Regions from separate parts of the Mesorhizobium sp. B4-1-1 genome, predicted to be linked through region 2. Evidence: predicted binding sites of a transcription regulator. Region 2 holds the regulator's gene; the other holds the start of a gene.

Region 1 (8,098 bases), on a different contig from region 2:
AGTTCGGAGTCGGCCAGACTGTCGGAATAATGCACGAAGGCGTCCTGCAGCTTGGTGATGACCGTGCCGACATTCCCGAGCCGTTGCTGGCTCGGCGCCCGCCGGTTGGCCAGCGTCGCATAGCCTTCCGCCACTTCCGCCGCCTGCGGCACATAGTAGGTGAGGAAGCGCCGCACCGAAGGTGCGCTTTCCGGCTTGGCCTCGACCTTGGAGATCACGTCGGCGGCGATATCCGACAGGTTCTTCACCTTGGCCTTCATGTCCTTGTCGGCAATCGAGCCGGCGGCCGCAGCGAGGCGATCGGCGGCCGGCTGCGCCTGCGCCAGGAGTTCGCGGGCAAACGCGACGCGGCTGCCGCTCAGCGTGCTGAGGTCGAGCCCCTCGAACAGCGCGCGCGGCGCCAGCACGAAGATCAGCCCGGCAAAGACCAGCACCGAAATCGCCGCTGAGATCAGGAAGGGAAAATGGGTCAGCGTGCTCAGACCGATCAGCAGCGCGGCCGACACGAGGCCCGCCACGATCCAGTTCCAGTCATTGCCGAACAAGCCGCGCATCGTCCGCCTAGTTATAGCCGCGCGCGGCGCGGAAGGCACCGGCCAGATCGCCGCCGCCGTCGAAGACCCGCGCCGAGGTCGCCTTGGCGAGGCTGTCGAGCTGGCTTTTGTCGGCATCGCCGAAGGTGATGCCGAACACCGGCACGCGCACCGGCGCCTGGCGCCATTGGGCAAGGAACGGCTCGGCGCTGCCGTCGGTGCGGCCGTCCGTCATGATGACGATGGCCGGCAGGTATTTCGACAGGTCGGCGGTCGCGGTGATCTTCTGCAGCGCCTGCTGGGCGCAGGCATACATGTCGGTGCCGCCGCCGGCATGCTGCTGCGCCACGTCGCCGAGCAGCTGGTTCTGGCCCGCCGGATCGCCGGTCGCGTCGAAAATGTCGCGCACTGTGCTGTCGAAAGGCAATACGAAGATGTGGTCGGACGGCGTCCATTGCACCAGCACTTCGCTCGACTTTTCCGGCGTGAACAGGAACTGCGCGGCCTGCTGCAACTGCGTTTCGCCCTCGTTCTCCATCGAACCCGAAAAGTCGAAGCAGAGCGCCGTCAATGACGGTTTGCGCAGCGCCTGCTGGTAGAGATCAAGCGCCTTGCGGATCACCGCGGGTTCCGGCATGCGGATCGACGTCACCAGCTTGCCCGGATCGAAATTCCAGTCGGGCTCGGCCGTCGCCTGGACCGCGGCGCCGCCGAGCGGCAGTCGCCGGCCGGTGCCGGCGATGCGCTTGCGCACCGTGTCCGACTGCAGATAGGCGAGCAGGTCGGTGAAGAACTTTTCGACATCGGCGCCGCGACCGTGATCGATGAAGCCGAGCGGGGAATCGCCGACCGCGACGCCATCGGCCGGATAGACCGCGTAGAGCGGCTCGTCGCCCATCTGCTTCAGGTTGTCGTTGGTCTCTTTCAGCGTCGCCTCGTAATTCCACATCGCGTCATAGAGCGTGCCCTTGCGCGCGGAATCGACATAGAGATCGGCCAGCCAGCCTGAAGACCCGGAAGAGCGCTCGACGCCCTGCAACAGGGCGCCGACCGTGTCGTGCACGGACGGGTTGTCGAGGTCGCCGGGCTGGATCACCTCCTTGCCGCCGAGCGCGCTGGAGAGCATCGCCAGATAGGCGCTGGCGCCGGAGTTGGACTGCGTGGCCGAGGTCATCAGGAATTTGAGCTTGCCGTCCTTCACCGCGGCAAGGATGTCCTTCATGTAGACTTGCCTGCCGATCCAGCCGAGTTCGGCGGCTTTGGATTTGCGCACGCCCAGGATGACCGGCATCTGCGCGATCGAGGTGAGGTTGCGTACCTTGCGGCCGGTATCGAACAGGTCGACCCAGACGCTCGATGCCGGCCAGACCGCGTCCTGATCGAGCCCGCTGGCCTTCTGCAAGCCGAGGCCGATGTCGAGCGAGCCTTGGTAGGAGATGGTGCAGGTCGCGCCCTGCTTGGCGCAGAACTCCTGCACGATCGGCTCCAGCACCGTGTTCTCGGAACCGGAGACGATCGAGAATTTGACGTTGCTCGAATTGCAGGCCGCCAGCAGCAGCGCGGTCGCCAACGCCAGAACGGACGAAAGCTTCATTGGCATCGAGGCCCTCAGCCCTGGGTGAGCGCTTTCTTGAGGTCGGCGGTCATCTGGTCCATCTGCTTTTCGGCGTCGGCTCGCTTCTGCCGGCCTTGCTCCTGCACCTTGAGCACGCCTTGCACCGTGTCGATCAGGTCGCGGTTAGCCTGCGCAAGCGTCTCGACATCGACGATGCCGCGCTGCGCCTGCTCCTCGATGGAGATGGCCTGGTCCTTCATCATCTTCGATGTCTGGCGGATCATCTCGTTGGTGGCGTCTGTCACTGTCTTTTGCAGCTCCAGCGCCGACTTCTGGTTGGTCAGCCCAAGCAGGATGACCATCTTCTGCTTCCAGGCCGGCACGGTCAGCGCCGAGGTGGCCTGCAGGTTTTCGATCAGCGTCTCGTCGCCCGACTGCACGATGCGGATTTGCGGCAATTGCTGGATGCCGAGCTGGCGCGCCTGCACCAGGTAAAAAATGCGCTTTTCCAGCCGGTCGAGCGCCTGCACGGCGTCCTGATAGGTCTGCGCTTCCAGCGCTCCGGCGGAATCGCTGGCCTTGGCGTCGGCCGCCGCCTTCAGCTTCGGCAGTTCGTCGGCGCGGTATTCGTCTACGAACTTCTTGCCGGCCTGCACATAGGCGTCGAGATTGAGGATAGAGTCCTTGGTCTGCTCATGCAGGTCGTCGAGCACGGCGATGTCGCGGCGCAGCGTATCCTTGTGGCGGTCGAGCTCCAGGCCGATACGGTCGATCTGCCCGGCGACGTCCTCGTACTTCTCCTTGAAGCGCTCGAGCCGTGCCTTGAATGAAGAGAACAAATTGCTCAAGAACCCTTCTTCCTTAAGCGAAGCCGGATCGAGGTTCTTGGCCTTCATGATGATGTCGGTGAGCAATGTGCCGGTGTCGCCGAGATCGCGGTTGCGGATCTGCGACAGGATCTTGTCGGCATAATCGCTGACCGCTTGCTGGGCGCGGTCGCCGAAGACCGAAATCGCGGCGCGGTCGCGAATATCGATGCCGCCTTCGATCCTGGCGACCTCGCCCGGGCTGGCGGCAATGGCGGGCAACTTCGAAGTGTCGTCGAGCAGAGTGATGCTGTTCTCGTCGGCCATTGAGACCTCCCCCTGAGTGAACAGTATCACGATAGACAGTATGTGACAGACATATGACAGCAGAGCGTTATGCCGCTTTGGATTGTGGAATGCCTTACCCTGTCAACTCGTGCCGGCACGAGGTGCCGGTGCCCGCGTTGCCCCAGGCGAACGGGCCGCTGTAAGTAGCGGCAGGCAGAGCAGATAAAGGGCTGCGCCAGCGATCAAAACCAGACTGGGAAAGAAACACCGTGTGTGGAAATAAATAGAGCGTTGCGATGACGAGCGGTCCGACCACCGAGACGAGGCCCGTTACCGGGGGTTGGCCACGAGGCGCTGTTCGAGAACGGCCTCAACCTGTTGATCACCGGCGCGGAAGCTCGCATCGCCCGCGCGGTCAGGCGACTGGCGTAGGCGCCGCCAGCCATTGTCGCACGATCGCGGCGTCCGCATCGCCGAATTCATGGCCCGCGGCGACGATGCGCGCGTCGACCTCGGCGCCGCGCTCGCTGAACAGCGTCACCAATGGGGGCGCGAACGGCCCGTAGGTCTGGTCGGCGGCGCCGGCGACGATCAGCACCCGTGTGCCGCTAAGATCTGACGTTGGAGGATTGGCGAGCACCGGCATCGCCCTCAACAGCCCCGCCTGCTTGACCATGCCGGGACAAAGCAGCATCAGGCTGGAGACGACATTGGCGCCGTTCGAATAGCCAAGGAAGGTCGCGCGCGGAAGGTCGAGCCCATGTTGCCGCGCGGCTTCCGTTGCGAACTGGGCATAGGCAGCCGTCTCGGCATGGATGCTGGCCTGCTCGAAACTGGTCGGCGTGATTCGCTCGAACCAGCGAAATCCGTCCTCCTGCCGAATGCGGCCGCGCCCCGCGACGATCACCGAACGCGGCGCGATCTGCATCGCCAGCGGCAGCATCGTCGTCTCGTCCACGCCTGACCCGTGCAGCACGAAGAGGCAGTCGCCGCTGGCGTTTGCCGGCTTCAGCAGACGGTAGGGAAATGTCAGATCCTCGCGCAGGATGCTGTTTTCGTCGCTATATTCGAACACGCTCACATCCATTTGATTCCATGAGAGATTCGTTGATTTGCCGGCTTCAAAACGGAATATTTTCGCGCTCCGCGAAAGTTGATTGAACCAGGCGCAATTCAGGCCGTTTTTCCGCCGATACACTCCCCCTGGGAGGAATCGAAGCGGTGCGCCCCGGGGGTCGCATTGCTGGCTATGAACAACCAGCTTTGAGGCCTTTTGTCGATGACCACCCCTGTTTCCAACGATCGCGACGAGCGTATCAACGATCGCGACAAGCGTATCGTCGAGCGCGATACGCGCATTGACGTGCTGCGCGCGCTCGCGTTGCTCACCATTTTCGTCGACCATGTGCCTGGCACGGTCTTCGAGAACTGGACCTATAAGAATTTCGGCTTTTCCGACGCGGCGGAGGCCTTCGTGCTGATTTCCGGCATCTCGGTGGCGCTGGCTTATGGCACGAAGTTCAAGCCGGGCGGCCGATTGCTCGCGACCTTGAAGATGTGGCGGCGCGCTGGGGTGCTCTACATCTCCCACATCGTCATCACGATGGTGGTGATCGCGCTGTTTTGCGCCGCCGCGCTGTTCGCGCACCGGCCGGAAATGCTGACGATGATCAACATCGAACCCTTGATGAAGAACACGCCGCAGGTGCTGCTCGGCATCGTCACGCTCGGCCACCAACTCGGCTACAACAACATCCTGCCTGTCTATGCGGCGCTGCTTCTGGCGGCACCTGCTTTCGTGCTGTTCGTCAGCTATCGGCCCGTGCCGGCGCTGATCGCGTCCGGTCTGCTGTGGCTCGTCGCCGGCATCTGGCAGGTCGCGCCGCCGAACTATCCGGAGCCGGGCCTTTGGTTCCTCAACCCGCTGTCCTGGCAGTTCCTGTTCAACATCGGCCTTGCCGCCATGCTGCATGTAAAGCGCGGCGGGCGGATCCCGATCAATCCGTGGCTGCTTGGAGCCGCCGGCATCTATGTGATCGGAGCGGCGATCTGGGTGCACAGCCCGCTCTGGGGGCAGATCACCTGGTTCGACCTGCCGGTGGTGATCGGCGGCTTCGATAAGACCTTCCTGTCGCTGCCGCGGCTGCTGCACATCCTGTCGGTCAGCTATCTGATCGTGGCGCTGCCGGCTGTCTCGAACCTGTTCCGCGTCCGGCCCGACAATCCGCTGGCGATCCTGGGCAAACGCTCGCTGCCGGTGTTCATCGCCGGCACGCTGCTTGCCATGGCGGCGCAGGTGCTGAAGCTGATCAATCCGGGCGGCCCGGCCTACGACACGCTGCTGATCGCTGCAGGCATCGCCGTGCAACTCGCGCTTGCACTCTACCTCGAATGGCTTGCGAGCCTCGGCCCCTCCCGCGCCAAGCCGGTTCGCGAGGAGCCTGCGCGGGCGACGTTCGGCGCGCAGCCGCTGCCGGCGAGGGCCGGCGGCTACTGACCGCAGCACAAGGAAAGTGCCGGGTGGTCTATCCGCGCGGAATTACCTGAGCCCGCTCAGGCTTTCGGCGCCGGACCGGTTGAGCCTCTGACGACGAACTCGACGCCCATCGTCTCGCGCCGCACCGCGCCATCATGGTCGAGGATCATGCGCGCGGCGCGGCGGCCGATCTCGATGATCGGCTGGGCGATCGTCGTCAGCGGCGGCGTGGCCAGCGCGCCGTCCGGGACGCCGTCAAAGCCGACAATGGAGACATCGCCGGGAACATTGAGGCCGCGTGCCCTCAGCCAGTCGATGGCGATCAGGGCCATGCGATCCGACATAGCCAGGATGGCGGTCGGCGGCTCCCCCTTGGCAAAGATCGCCTCGAGGCCGGCCCTGGTGCTTTTTTCTTCGTTCTCGGTCTCATAGACCGGGATTTTCGCCGTATCGATGCCGAAGCGGGAAAGCTCCTCGAAGTAGCCGGCAAGGCGATCGCGCGTTCCGGTGTAGACTGCGCTGCGCACCGCTTCCGGCGTCGCGAAGCCGGTGCGATTGTCGGCAAAGCCGAGCGACAGGACGGCGAAGCGGCGATGGCCAAGCTCGGCGAGATGGCGGGCGGCAAGCCTTGCGCCTGCGACATTGTCGACCCCGATGGCCGACACGGTCTCGTCCTGGAAGCCGAGCTCCAGCGCAACGAAGGGCAGCCTGCGCTCGCGCGTCAGGTCGACAAGGCGCGAGCCGCCTTCGATGCAGAACAGCACAAAACCGTCGACAAGCGCGCTCTGGATGTTCCAGGCGAGCTTTTCCTGGTTGGCGGCCGAGACCAGCGCGATGCCCGCGCCGGTGGCGTCGCAGGCTTCGGAAATGCCGGCCATCATCACGCGAGCGAAGGGATCGTCGAAGAAGTAGGAAAGGGGCTCGGTGGTGGCGACGCCGATGGCATTGACCTTGCCGGCGCGTAGCAGGCGGCCTTTCGGGTCCGGGCCGGCATAGCCCATCTGCTCCGCCACCGCCTTCACCCGTTCCCGCACTTCGGCGCGCACGATCTCGGGGCGGCTGAAAACATTCGAGGCCGTGCCATGCGACACGCCGGCGGCCTTGGCGATGTCGGCCAGCCTGATCGGTCTTGCCTGGCCTTCGAGGAGTGATGCCATGTCGTTCCTCCGAATCCGGTCACGCGACGACCATGACCGCTGAATTGTCGCCGGTCATCTAACATTTTTGTTGGATCGATTCAAATTCAGTTGACGTCAGGCAAATAAGGCCTATGATTTGAATCGATCCAAGTTGTCGCTTCATGGTGAAGCGGATTTCGACAGGAGGGTGCCGTGCATCCGGTGAGCTATTTGTTCGAGGACATCTACCGCAACGATTGGGGCATCGCCTCTGTCGTCGTCAGCGAGAAGCGGCGCGGCAGAGTGGGTCCTTGGAAGCGCGCGTCGCGCTTTCTCGTGGAGCGCAAGCGCGGCTGAGCCGCAGCGATTTTCAGCGTCGATAGATTGGATCGGTTCAATTCCAAGGAGAAATGGTCATGCATCCGATTGGTCATCTGTTTCAGGACATCTACCGCAACTATTGGGGCATCACGCCCGGAACCGAGCAGCCTGAACGGCGCCGCGTCGGCGAGTCGCCTGCACGCCAGCGCAAGCGGCGTTTCGGCCAAAGATAGGTCAGGCCAAAGACAGGTCAGGGTCGCGGGCGCCACAGCGCCGAGACGGCGATCGCCACCCAGCCGGCGATCAGAAGGGCGCCGCCGATGGGCGCCGACATCGGGAACAGCCGCGAGCCGAGAAAGTCGCGGGCGAGCAGATCGCCGCAGAACAGTAGCAGGCCCGCGAGCAGGACGAGGCTGGCGATCCTGAAGCAGCGGTTGCCGCCGGCAAGGCCGATGGCCAGGAACACCGGCGCATGCATCAGCAGGAAATTGGCCGCGGTGCCGGTGAAGGCGCCGCCGCGATGCGCGGCGGCAGCCGACAGTGCCACGCCGGCCGCGCCGACGAGGCCGGCTGCCAGCACGAGGACGCGGCTCCCGCCGCCTGATGCTTGGCCCGTAAGGCTCATCTTGGATGCTCCATGCTGCGCTTGGGCGGTGCGCCGGTTCAGGACTCGCCGGCTTCAAGCAGCATATGCCGTGCCCGCCGCGACTGGACAATCCAGTTGTAGGCAGCACCCAGCGCCATCAGCACCGATGTACCCAGAAACACCGAGCGCATGCCGAAATGCCCACCGACGAAACCGCCGGAAAGCGGTCCCGCGACCTGGCCGACATATTGCGCCGAGATCGCCAAGCCAAGCACATTGCCGCCGATCCCGTCAGGGATGTTGTGCCTGATGACGCTGGTGATACAGGGCAACAGTCCGCCCAGCGCCAGCCCCATCAGGAAGCGCAGGCCGATCAATTGCCAGCCATTGGTCACGAAGGCTTGCGGAATGAGCA
Region 2 (8,098 bases):
TTACCTGCCGAAGCCGATCAGTCCGCGGGCGCTGCTCGAAAAGCTCGAGCGATGGCTGGGCTCGGACGTCGAGACCCGGCGCAACGCAGGTTAGAGCAATATCGGGAAAAGTCTGAAACGCTCAGGCTCGGCGCCTTCGCCGTAGCCGTCAGTCCCGGAATTGCGCGAAATCAAGAGGCAAGGGCGGATTTCTAGCCGGCAGGCGGGCGCAAGGCGTTGACGCATGCGTATGGTGCGATCGCACCATACCAAAGCAAACGCCAAGCTCGGACAATCATGACATTGATTCCGCTCTTCGGTTACGGGCGGGAGCAGCGACCGCCAACAAGAAACAGCGTCGACTCTACCCCAACGGACCTGTTTTCGGCGATGGCCAGGCCATGATCCGCTCTGGCATTCAGGCAACGCACTCTCGTCCGGATTTTATTTCCCGGCGGCCGTCATCCGGCCGCCGGGATAAATTTTGTTTCAAAAGTCAGACAAGTTACTGATTCCCGCGGCAAACTCCGGCCGGTCCATCGAGGCCGCCGCGGACCCTTCCGAGCATTCCCGTTCAGGCGTTACCGGGCTGACACGAAACTGTCATGCGACTGTAATAATCGAAGGCTATTGCCCTCACCGGGCGCCGATAGAACGGGTGCCGAAAGACCATCTTCCGAACAGGAGCAGGCCACATGAGACATTTCATCCGCTCGGCGGCCGTTGCGATTGCAATGGCTGCGGCATCAACCCTTAGCATCTCCGCCGCGATGGCAGCCGATATCTCCGGCGCCGGCGCCACTTTCCCCTATCCGATCTATGCGAAGTGGGCCGACGCCTACAAGAAAGAGACCGGCATCGGTCTCAACTACCAGTCGATCGGCTCCGGCGGCGGCATCAAGCAGATCAAGGCCAAGACCGTGACCTTCGGCGCTTCCGACGCGCCGCTGAAGGGCGAGGATCTGGACTCCACCGGGCTCGCGCAGTTCCCGATGGTGATGGGCGGCATCGTTCCGGTCGTCAATCTCGAAGGCATCAAGCCGGGCGAACTGGTGCTCGACGGTCCGACGCTGGCCGACATCTTCGCCGGCAAGATCACCAACTGGAACGACGAAGCGATCAAGAAGCTCAACCCCGACGCCAAGCTGCCCGACCAGGCGATCGCCGTCGTCCACCGTTCGGACGGCTCGGGCACCACGTTCAACTTCAGCTACTACCTGGCTGACGTCAGCGCCGACTGGAAGTCGAAGGTCGGCGTCAACACCGCGCTCGAATGGCCGGTGGGCATCGGCGCCAAGGGCAATGAAGGCGTCGCCAACAACGTCTCGCAGACCGGCGGCGCGATCGGTTACGTCGAATACGCCTATGCCAAGCAGAACAAGCTGACCTACACCGACCTGATCAACAAGGACGGCAAGAAGGTCGAGCCGACCGCCGCCGCGTTCTCGGCCGCCGCGGCTAATGCCGATTGGAGCTCGCAGCCGGGCTACGGCGTCATCCTGGCCAACCAGGCCGGCGCTGAATCCTGGCCGATGACCTCCGCCACCTGGATCCTTGTCTACAAGAAGCCCGACGACACTGCGGCCACGGCCGAAGCGCTCAAGTTCTTCGCCTGGTCCTATGCCAAGGGCGACGAACTGGCCGCGGGCCTGGACTACGTTCCGATGCCCGACGCGGTCGTGAAGAGCGTCGAGGAAATGTGGGGCAAGGACGTCGTCGACAAGGACGGCAAGCCGCTCTACTCCGGCATGTAATTCCTGTGGAATAAGGAGGGCGTCTCCGGCGCCCTCCTGTCTCTTTCGAAATGCGAGGGGCTAAATGACAGCCGTTTCCGACGCCGCGACATCGTCCGCCCTGCGGACCAGAGAAGCGACAGTGCGCCGCTTCGCCTTCACCGACATGGCATTCCGGACGGCCACGCGCCTTTCCGCCATCCTCGTGCTGGTTCTGCTCGGCGGGGTGGCGATCTCGCTGGTCAGCGGCTCGTGGGAGGCGCTGTCGAAGTTCGGCTTCTCCTTCCTGACCACCGAATCCTGGAACCCGGTCACCGAGAATTTCGGCGCCCTGGCGCCCATCTACGGCACCATCGTCACCTCGGCCATCGCCATTCTAATCGCTGTGCCGATCGGCATCGGCATCGCCGTCTTCCTGACCGAGCTCTGCCCGCGTCCGCTCAGGCGCCCGATCGCCATCGCGGTCGAGCTGCTCGCAGGCATCCCCTCGATCATCTACGGCATCTGGGGCCTGTTCGTGTTCGCGCCGTTCCTGCAGACGACGATCCAGCCCTTCGTCATCGGGCTCTTCAAAGATGTCCCCGGCCTCAACAATCTTTTTGCCGGCCCGCCCTACGGTATCGGCCTGCTGACCTCGTCGCTGATCCTCGCCATCATGGTGCTGCCCTTCATCACCTCGATCACCAAGGACGTGTTCGACACGGTGCCGGCGGTGCTGAAGGAATCGGCATACGGCATCGGCTGCACGACCTGGGAAGTGACCCGGCGCGTGACCATCCCCTATACCCGCGTCGGCATCATGGGCGGCGTCATGCTTGGCCTCGGCCGCGCGCTCGGCGAGACGATGGCCGTTACCTTCGTCATCGGCAACGCGCACCGCATCAGCGCCTCGCTGTTTGCGCCGGGCACGACGATCTCGGCGACCATCGCCAACGAATTCACCGAAGCCGACGGCGATCTCTATACATCCTCGCTGGTATCGCTCGGCCTGATCCTGTTCATCATCACCTTCATCATCCTCGCGCTCGCACGTTACATGCTGATGCGCATCGACGCCCGCACGGGAGCCTGACCGATGTCGACGTCGCTTGCACTTCATAGCAGCCGCAAGAGAAAGAACAGCGTGATGATGATGCTGTGCGTCGTCGCCGCAGGCATCGGCCTTGCCTGGCTGGCGCTGATCCTCGGCGCACTGCTCTACAAGGGCCTATCCGGCCTCTCGCTGGCGGTGTTCACCGAAATGACGCCGCCGCCAGGCGATGCTGGCGGCCTGCTCAACGCCATCTACGGCAGCATCGTGATGACCGTCATCGGCGTCATCGTCGGCACGCCGATCGGTGTCCTGGCCGGAACCTACATGGCCGAATACGGCCGCTTCTCGCGCCTGACCACGATCGTGCGCTTCATCAACGACATCCTCTTGTCGGCGCCGTCGATCATCATCGGCCTGTTCGTCTATGAGCTGATGGTGCGGCCGATGGGGCACTTCTCGGCCATCGCCGGCGCCGTCGCGCTGTCGATCCTGGTGATCCCCGTTGTGGTGCGCACCACCGAGGACATGCTGAACCTCGTGCCCAACGCGCTGCGCGAAGCAGGCGCCGCCATCGGCGCGCCGCGCTGGGTGGTGATCCGCTCGGTCGCCTATCGCGCCGCCCTGTCCGGCATCGTTACCGGCATATTGCTGGCGATCGCCCGCATCTCCGGCGAGACGGCGCCGCTGCTCTTCACCGCGCTCAACAACCAGTTCTGGTCGAGCAATCTCAACGCGCCGATGGCCAGCTTGCCGGTGACCATCTTCCAGTTCGCCCTCAGCCCCTATGAGGAATGGCAGCAACTGGCGTGGACCGGCGCACTCATAATCACCCTGACGGTTCTCGGGCTGAGCATCTTCGCGCGCAGCCTCACCGGACGCAGAGAGGACAGATGAAACCGATGTTGTCCACCGATTTGAACGTAGCCGACACGACCGTCGAGAAGTCGAAGATCGAGGTCAAGAACCTCAATTTCTACTATGGCCAGTCGAAGGCGCTGAAGGACATCAACCTGTCCCTGCCCGAGCGCAGCGTGACTGCCTTCATCGGCCCGTCGGGCTGCGGGAAGTCGACGCTGCTGCGCGTGCTCAACCGCATCTACGAGCTCTACCCGAAGCAGACCGCCGAGGGCCAGGTGCTGCTCGACGGCAAGAACATCCTCGACCGCTCGCAGGACCTCAACCTGCTGCGCACCAAGATCGGCATGGTGTTCCAGAAGCCGACGCCATTCCCGATGTCTATCTACGAGAACATCGCCTTCGGCGTCAGGCTCTATGAGAAGATCAGCAAGGCCGAGATGGATAGCCGCGTCGAGTCGGCGCTGAAGCGCGCCGCGCTGTGGACCGAGGTCAAGGACAAGCTCAACGCCAGCGGCCTCAGCCTCTCGGGCGGCCAGCAGCAGCGCCTGTGCATCGCCCGTACCGTGGCGGTGAAGCCCGAGGTCATCCTGCTCGACGAGCCGGCCTCGGCGCTCGATCCGCTGTCGACCGCCAAGATCGAGGAACTGATCGACGAGTTGCAGGCCGACTACACGATCGTCATCGTCACCCACAACATGCAGCAGGCGGCGCGCGTGTCGCGGCAGACGGCGTTCATGTATCTGGGCGAGCTGGTGGAGTTCGACCGGACCGAGAAGATCTTCACCTCGCCCCGCGAGAAGCGCACGCAGGACTATATTACCGGCCGCTTCGGCTGAGTTCATACGAGGACATCATCATGGCCGAACATACCGTCGCCTCCTTCGACGAGGATCTGAGGCAGATCAGCCGGCTCATCAACGACATGGGCGATCTCGCCAGCTCGATGGTCGGCGGCGCGACCAAGGCGTTGCTCGAGACCGACAATGCGCTGGCGCAGCGCGTCGTCTCCGACGACGCCATCATGGACGCTCGTCAGCGCGAGCTCGACGACCGCGCCATCACGCTGATCGCCAAGCGGCAGCCGATGGCGGACGACCTGCGCAACGTGGTCGGCTCGATCCGTATGGCGGGCGACCTCGAACGCATCGGCGATCTCGCCAAGAACATCGCCAAGCGCGTCGGCTCGGTCGGCGTCAGCGCCGCGCCGCGCGACCTCACGCATTCGATCGATTCCATGGCGCAGATGGTGCTGATCCAGGTCCAGGCCGTGATCCAGGAATATATGGTGGGCGATGCCACGGCGCTGGCCAAGCTTCGCAACGACGACGAGCGCATCGACGTCAAATACACCTCCGTCTTCCGTGAGCTGTTGACCTACATGATGGAAGACCCGCGCAACATCACCGCTTGCACGCATCTTCTGTTCTGCGCCAAGAATCTCGAGCGCATCGGCGACCATGTGACCAACATCGCCGAGAACGCCTATTATGTGCTGACCGGCACGCAATTGCCCGCCAATCGTCCGAAGCAGGACGAGACCGCAATGTCGGCGCCGGCGGCCTGACGAAAAGGTTACCCCAATGATCGCGCCACGCATCATGGTGGTGGAGGACGAGGAGCCGCTGGGGGTGCTACTCCGCTACAATCTCGAATCCGAGGGTTACCAGGTCGAAGTGGTGACCCGCGGCGACGAGGCCGAAATCCGCCTTCAGGAAAACGTTCCCGACATGCTCGTGCTCGACTGGATGGTGCCGGCGGTTTCTGGCATCGAGCTCTGCCGGCGTCTCAGGATGCGGCCCGAGACCGAGCGGCTGCCGATCATCATGCTGACGGCCCGCGGCGAGGAAAGCGACCGCGTGCGCGGCCTCTCGACCGGCGCCGACGACTATCTGGTCAAGCCGTTCTCGACGCCGGAGTTCATGGCGCGCGTCAAGGCGCTGCTGCGCCGCGCCAAGCCGGAGGTGCTGTCCAGCGTGCTCAAGGTCGGCGACATCGTGCTCGACCGCGAATCGCACCGCGTCTACCGCAAGAAGAGCGAGATCAGGCTCGGCCCGACCGAGTTCCGCCTGCTCGAATTCATGATGCGCCATCCCGGCCGAGTGTTCTCGCGCAGCCAGCTGCTCGACAATGTCTGGGGCGAGACGATCTATATCGACGAGCGCACCGTGGACGTCCATGTCGGGCGCCTGCGCAAGGCGGTCAACAACGGCCGCATGCCGGACGTCATCCGCACCATCCGCGGGGCGGGTTACGCGATCAGGGAGGATTAGAGCGGTTCACCGTTTACTGGGAACCGCCCTCTGCCCCGCCGCCGCTTCACATGAAATCGGGCTTGTCGCCATCCGTGCCCGGCTTGTCGACGCCGAGATTTTCGCCGACATGCCGATCCGGCGCTCGGACAATCCGAGCAACCAGATCGGCCACGCTGACGCGCGATACCGACGTGCCCTTGAATGGCTCGTTGCGCGCGGTCGTTTCATAGTCGATGACCGCCTCATCCATCAGCCATGCGGGCCGCAGGATCGTGTATTCGAGACCGGAGGCCTCGATGGCGTCTCCGGCGCGCCGGAAGGGTTTCAGGTCCTCGCCGATCATGGCGGCGTTCCATTCGCCGAACTTGCCGGACACTTCGTCATAGATGCCGAGCGCCAGAATGAAGATCAGTCGCCTGATGCCGGCCTTCTTCATGGCGGCGATCACGGCCCGCGCCTGCCTGTCGAGGTCCGCGCCGGTCAGATTGGCGTAGACGATGTCCTGTCCCTGCATCGCTTCGTCGAGCCTTGCGGCGTCCAGAACGTCCCCTTGGACAACGTTCTGATTTGGCCCGGCAAGGCCGGCAAGGCGCGCCGTGTTGCGGGCATACAGGGTCAGATGAAGGTCACCGTCGCCCGCCAGCATGTCGATGACGTGGCGGGCAATCTGGCCACCCGCGCCGAGAATGAGAACCTTGATCATATGACCTCGCTTGTTCCGGGTCGAAGGGGACGAACCCTGGTCGATCCCGCATCCCTTGGACGATTACCTTCCGCCGATGGGTTGCAGCGTCTTGCCGAAGAAAGGCGCCAGCACCGACACTGCTTCATCGACATATCTCTCGCCGTCATAGAGATCCATGTGGTTGGCCCCTTCAACGACATGGTAGCTCTTGTCCTTGCTGGCGGCGCGGCTATAGAGGTCGTCGCTCATCCATTTGCTGCCGGCCTTGCTCCCGGCCACGATCTGCAGCGGCTGGGTGAGGTAGGCCTCGGCTTTGGAATAGGCGTCGTAGGGAATGATCTGCGACAGGCTGCGAGCCGTCGCATAACCGGGTGCGGTCGGGTATTCGGCGCGGGGCGTGTGATAATATTCCCAGGCTTGGCGCAGTTCTTCGTTCGGAGCGTCGTCTTCCTTCAGTGGCGCCAGCGGAATCCTGCCAACCTCCGAACCGTTGGCGTCGGAAGTCCGTGCCGCCGCGCCGACCGCGATCACGGCGCGGGCGTCTGCATCCTTGATATTGTTGTCCCAACCGTTGCGGAACATCTGGCCGATATTGACGGCGCTCACGGTTCCGACGGCCTTGATGCGCGGGTCGTCAATTGCCGCATTGGCCGTATAGCCGGCGCCGGCGCAGATACCCATCGCACCGATACGGTCATTGTCGACATAGGGGAGCGTGGTCAGGTAATCGAGCACGGCGCTCACGTCTTCGGTGCGGACAGACGGGTTTTCGAGCTGGCGCGGCTGCCCGCCGCTCTCGCCCTGGTAGGAGGCATCGTAGGCGATGGTGATGAAGCCCTGTTCGGCGAGCTTCCTTGCATAGGTGCCCGCCGTCTGCTCCTTCACGCCGCCGCCTGGATGCGAAACGATGACTGCCGGGTAGGTCCTGGTCTCGTTGAAGTCTTCCGGAAAATTGATGACGGCCGACATGGCGATTGCCTGATTGTTGGAGTTGGGGAAGCTGATTTTGCCCATGATGGCACTCCTTGCACTGAGTTGGCGTCGATGCATCTGCACGAGATCCCTTGCATTCTAGGCCGTGGCAATTCATCGAATTAGCCGGTAAAATCCACTATGACTTATTGGTAGGATGATAAGTGAGACGCGAAGAGATCGCCGACCTGGCCGCCTTCTACGTGGTCGCGGAGCAACGCAGCTTCACCAAGGCCGCCGCGAAACTCGGCATCTCCCAGTCGACACTGAGCCAGATCGTCAAACGGCTTGAGGAGCGTCTCGGCGTCCTGCTGGTGGCGAGGACCACACGAAGTGTGGCGCCGACGGAAGCGGGAAAGCGTTTGCTGGCAACGCTTGGGCCTACGCTGCGCGAACTCGACCAGAGCATCGAGATGCTGGCCGAGTTCAGGGAAACGCCCGCCGGCACGATCCGCATCACATCGGTTGAACACGCAGCTCGGACGATCCTGTCACCGGCGATCGCGAAACTGTTGCCGCAATATCCCGACCTGAACGTGGAGATATTCATCGACTACAGCCTGGCCGATGTCGTGGCCGACAATTT

The links. Region 2 encodes PhoB, which activates phosphate uptake and scavenging genes when phosphate is short. Its sites were predicted from a motif close to TGTCATNNANCTGTCAT; they were not measured.
Region 1: FJW10_RS12400 (toxic anion resistance protein) is a predicted target of PhoB. The motif match lies at 3,264-3,280, and genes of this name have one in related genera.

Annotation. Positions count from the first base shown of each region.
Region 1 covers NZ_VFTH01000007.1:98,640-106,737, reverse strand. Annotated here, with positions in the region: gene FJW10_RS12410 (5-bromo-4-chloroindolyl phosphate hydrolysis family protein) at 1-554, opposite strand, end outside; gene FJW10_RS12405 (substrate-binding domain-containing protein) at 562-2,133, opposite strand; gene FJW10_RS12400 (toxic anion resistance protein) at 2,142-3,221, opposite strand; gene FJW10_RS12395 (alpha/beta hydrolase) at 3,598-4,257, opposite strand; gene opgC (OpgC domain-containing protein) at 4,462-5,679, shown strand; gene FJW10_RS12385 (LacI family DNA-binding transcriptional regulator) at 5,736-6,815, opposite strand; gene FJW10_RS30390 (hypothetical protein) at 6,990-7,133, shown strand; gene FJW10_RS30385 (hypothetical protein) at 7,193-7,330, shown strand; gene FJW10_RS12380 (DUF423 domain-containing protein) at 7,348-7,722, opposite strand; gene FJW10_RS12375 (MFS transporter) at 7,761-8,098, opposite strand, start outside.
Region 2 covers NZ_VFTH01000034.1:17,066-25,163, reverse strand. Annotated here, with positions in the region: gene FJW10_RS28615 (response regulator) at 1-94, shown strand, start outside; gene pstS (phosphate ABC transporter substrate-binding protein PstS) at 675-1,733, shown strand; gene pstC (phosphate ABC transporter permease subunit PstC) at 1,798-2,784, shown strand; gene pstA (phosphate ABC transporter permease PstA) at 2,788-3,639, shown strand; gene pstB (phosphate ABC transporter ATP-binding protein PstB) at 3,636-4,439, shown strand; gene phoU (phosphate signaling complex protein PhoU) at 4,460-5,167, shown strand; gene phoB (phosphate regulon transcriptional regulator PhoB) at 5,184-5,873, shown strand; gene FJW10_RS28580 (SDR family oxidoreductase) at 5,920-6,558, opposite strand; gene FJW10_RS28575 (alpha/beta hydrolase) at 6,622-7,554, opposite strand; gene FJW10_RS28570 (LysR family transcriptional regulator) at 7,677-8,098, shown strand, end outside.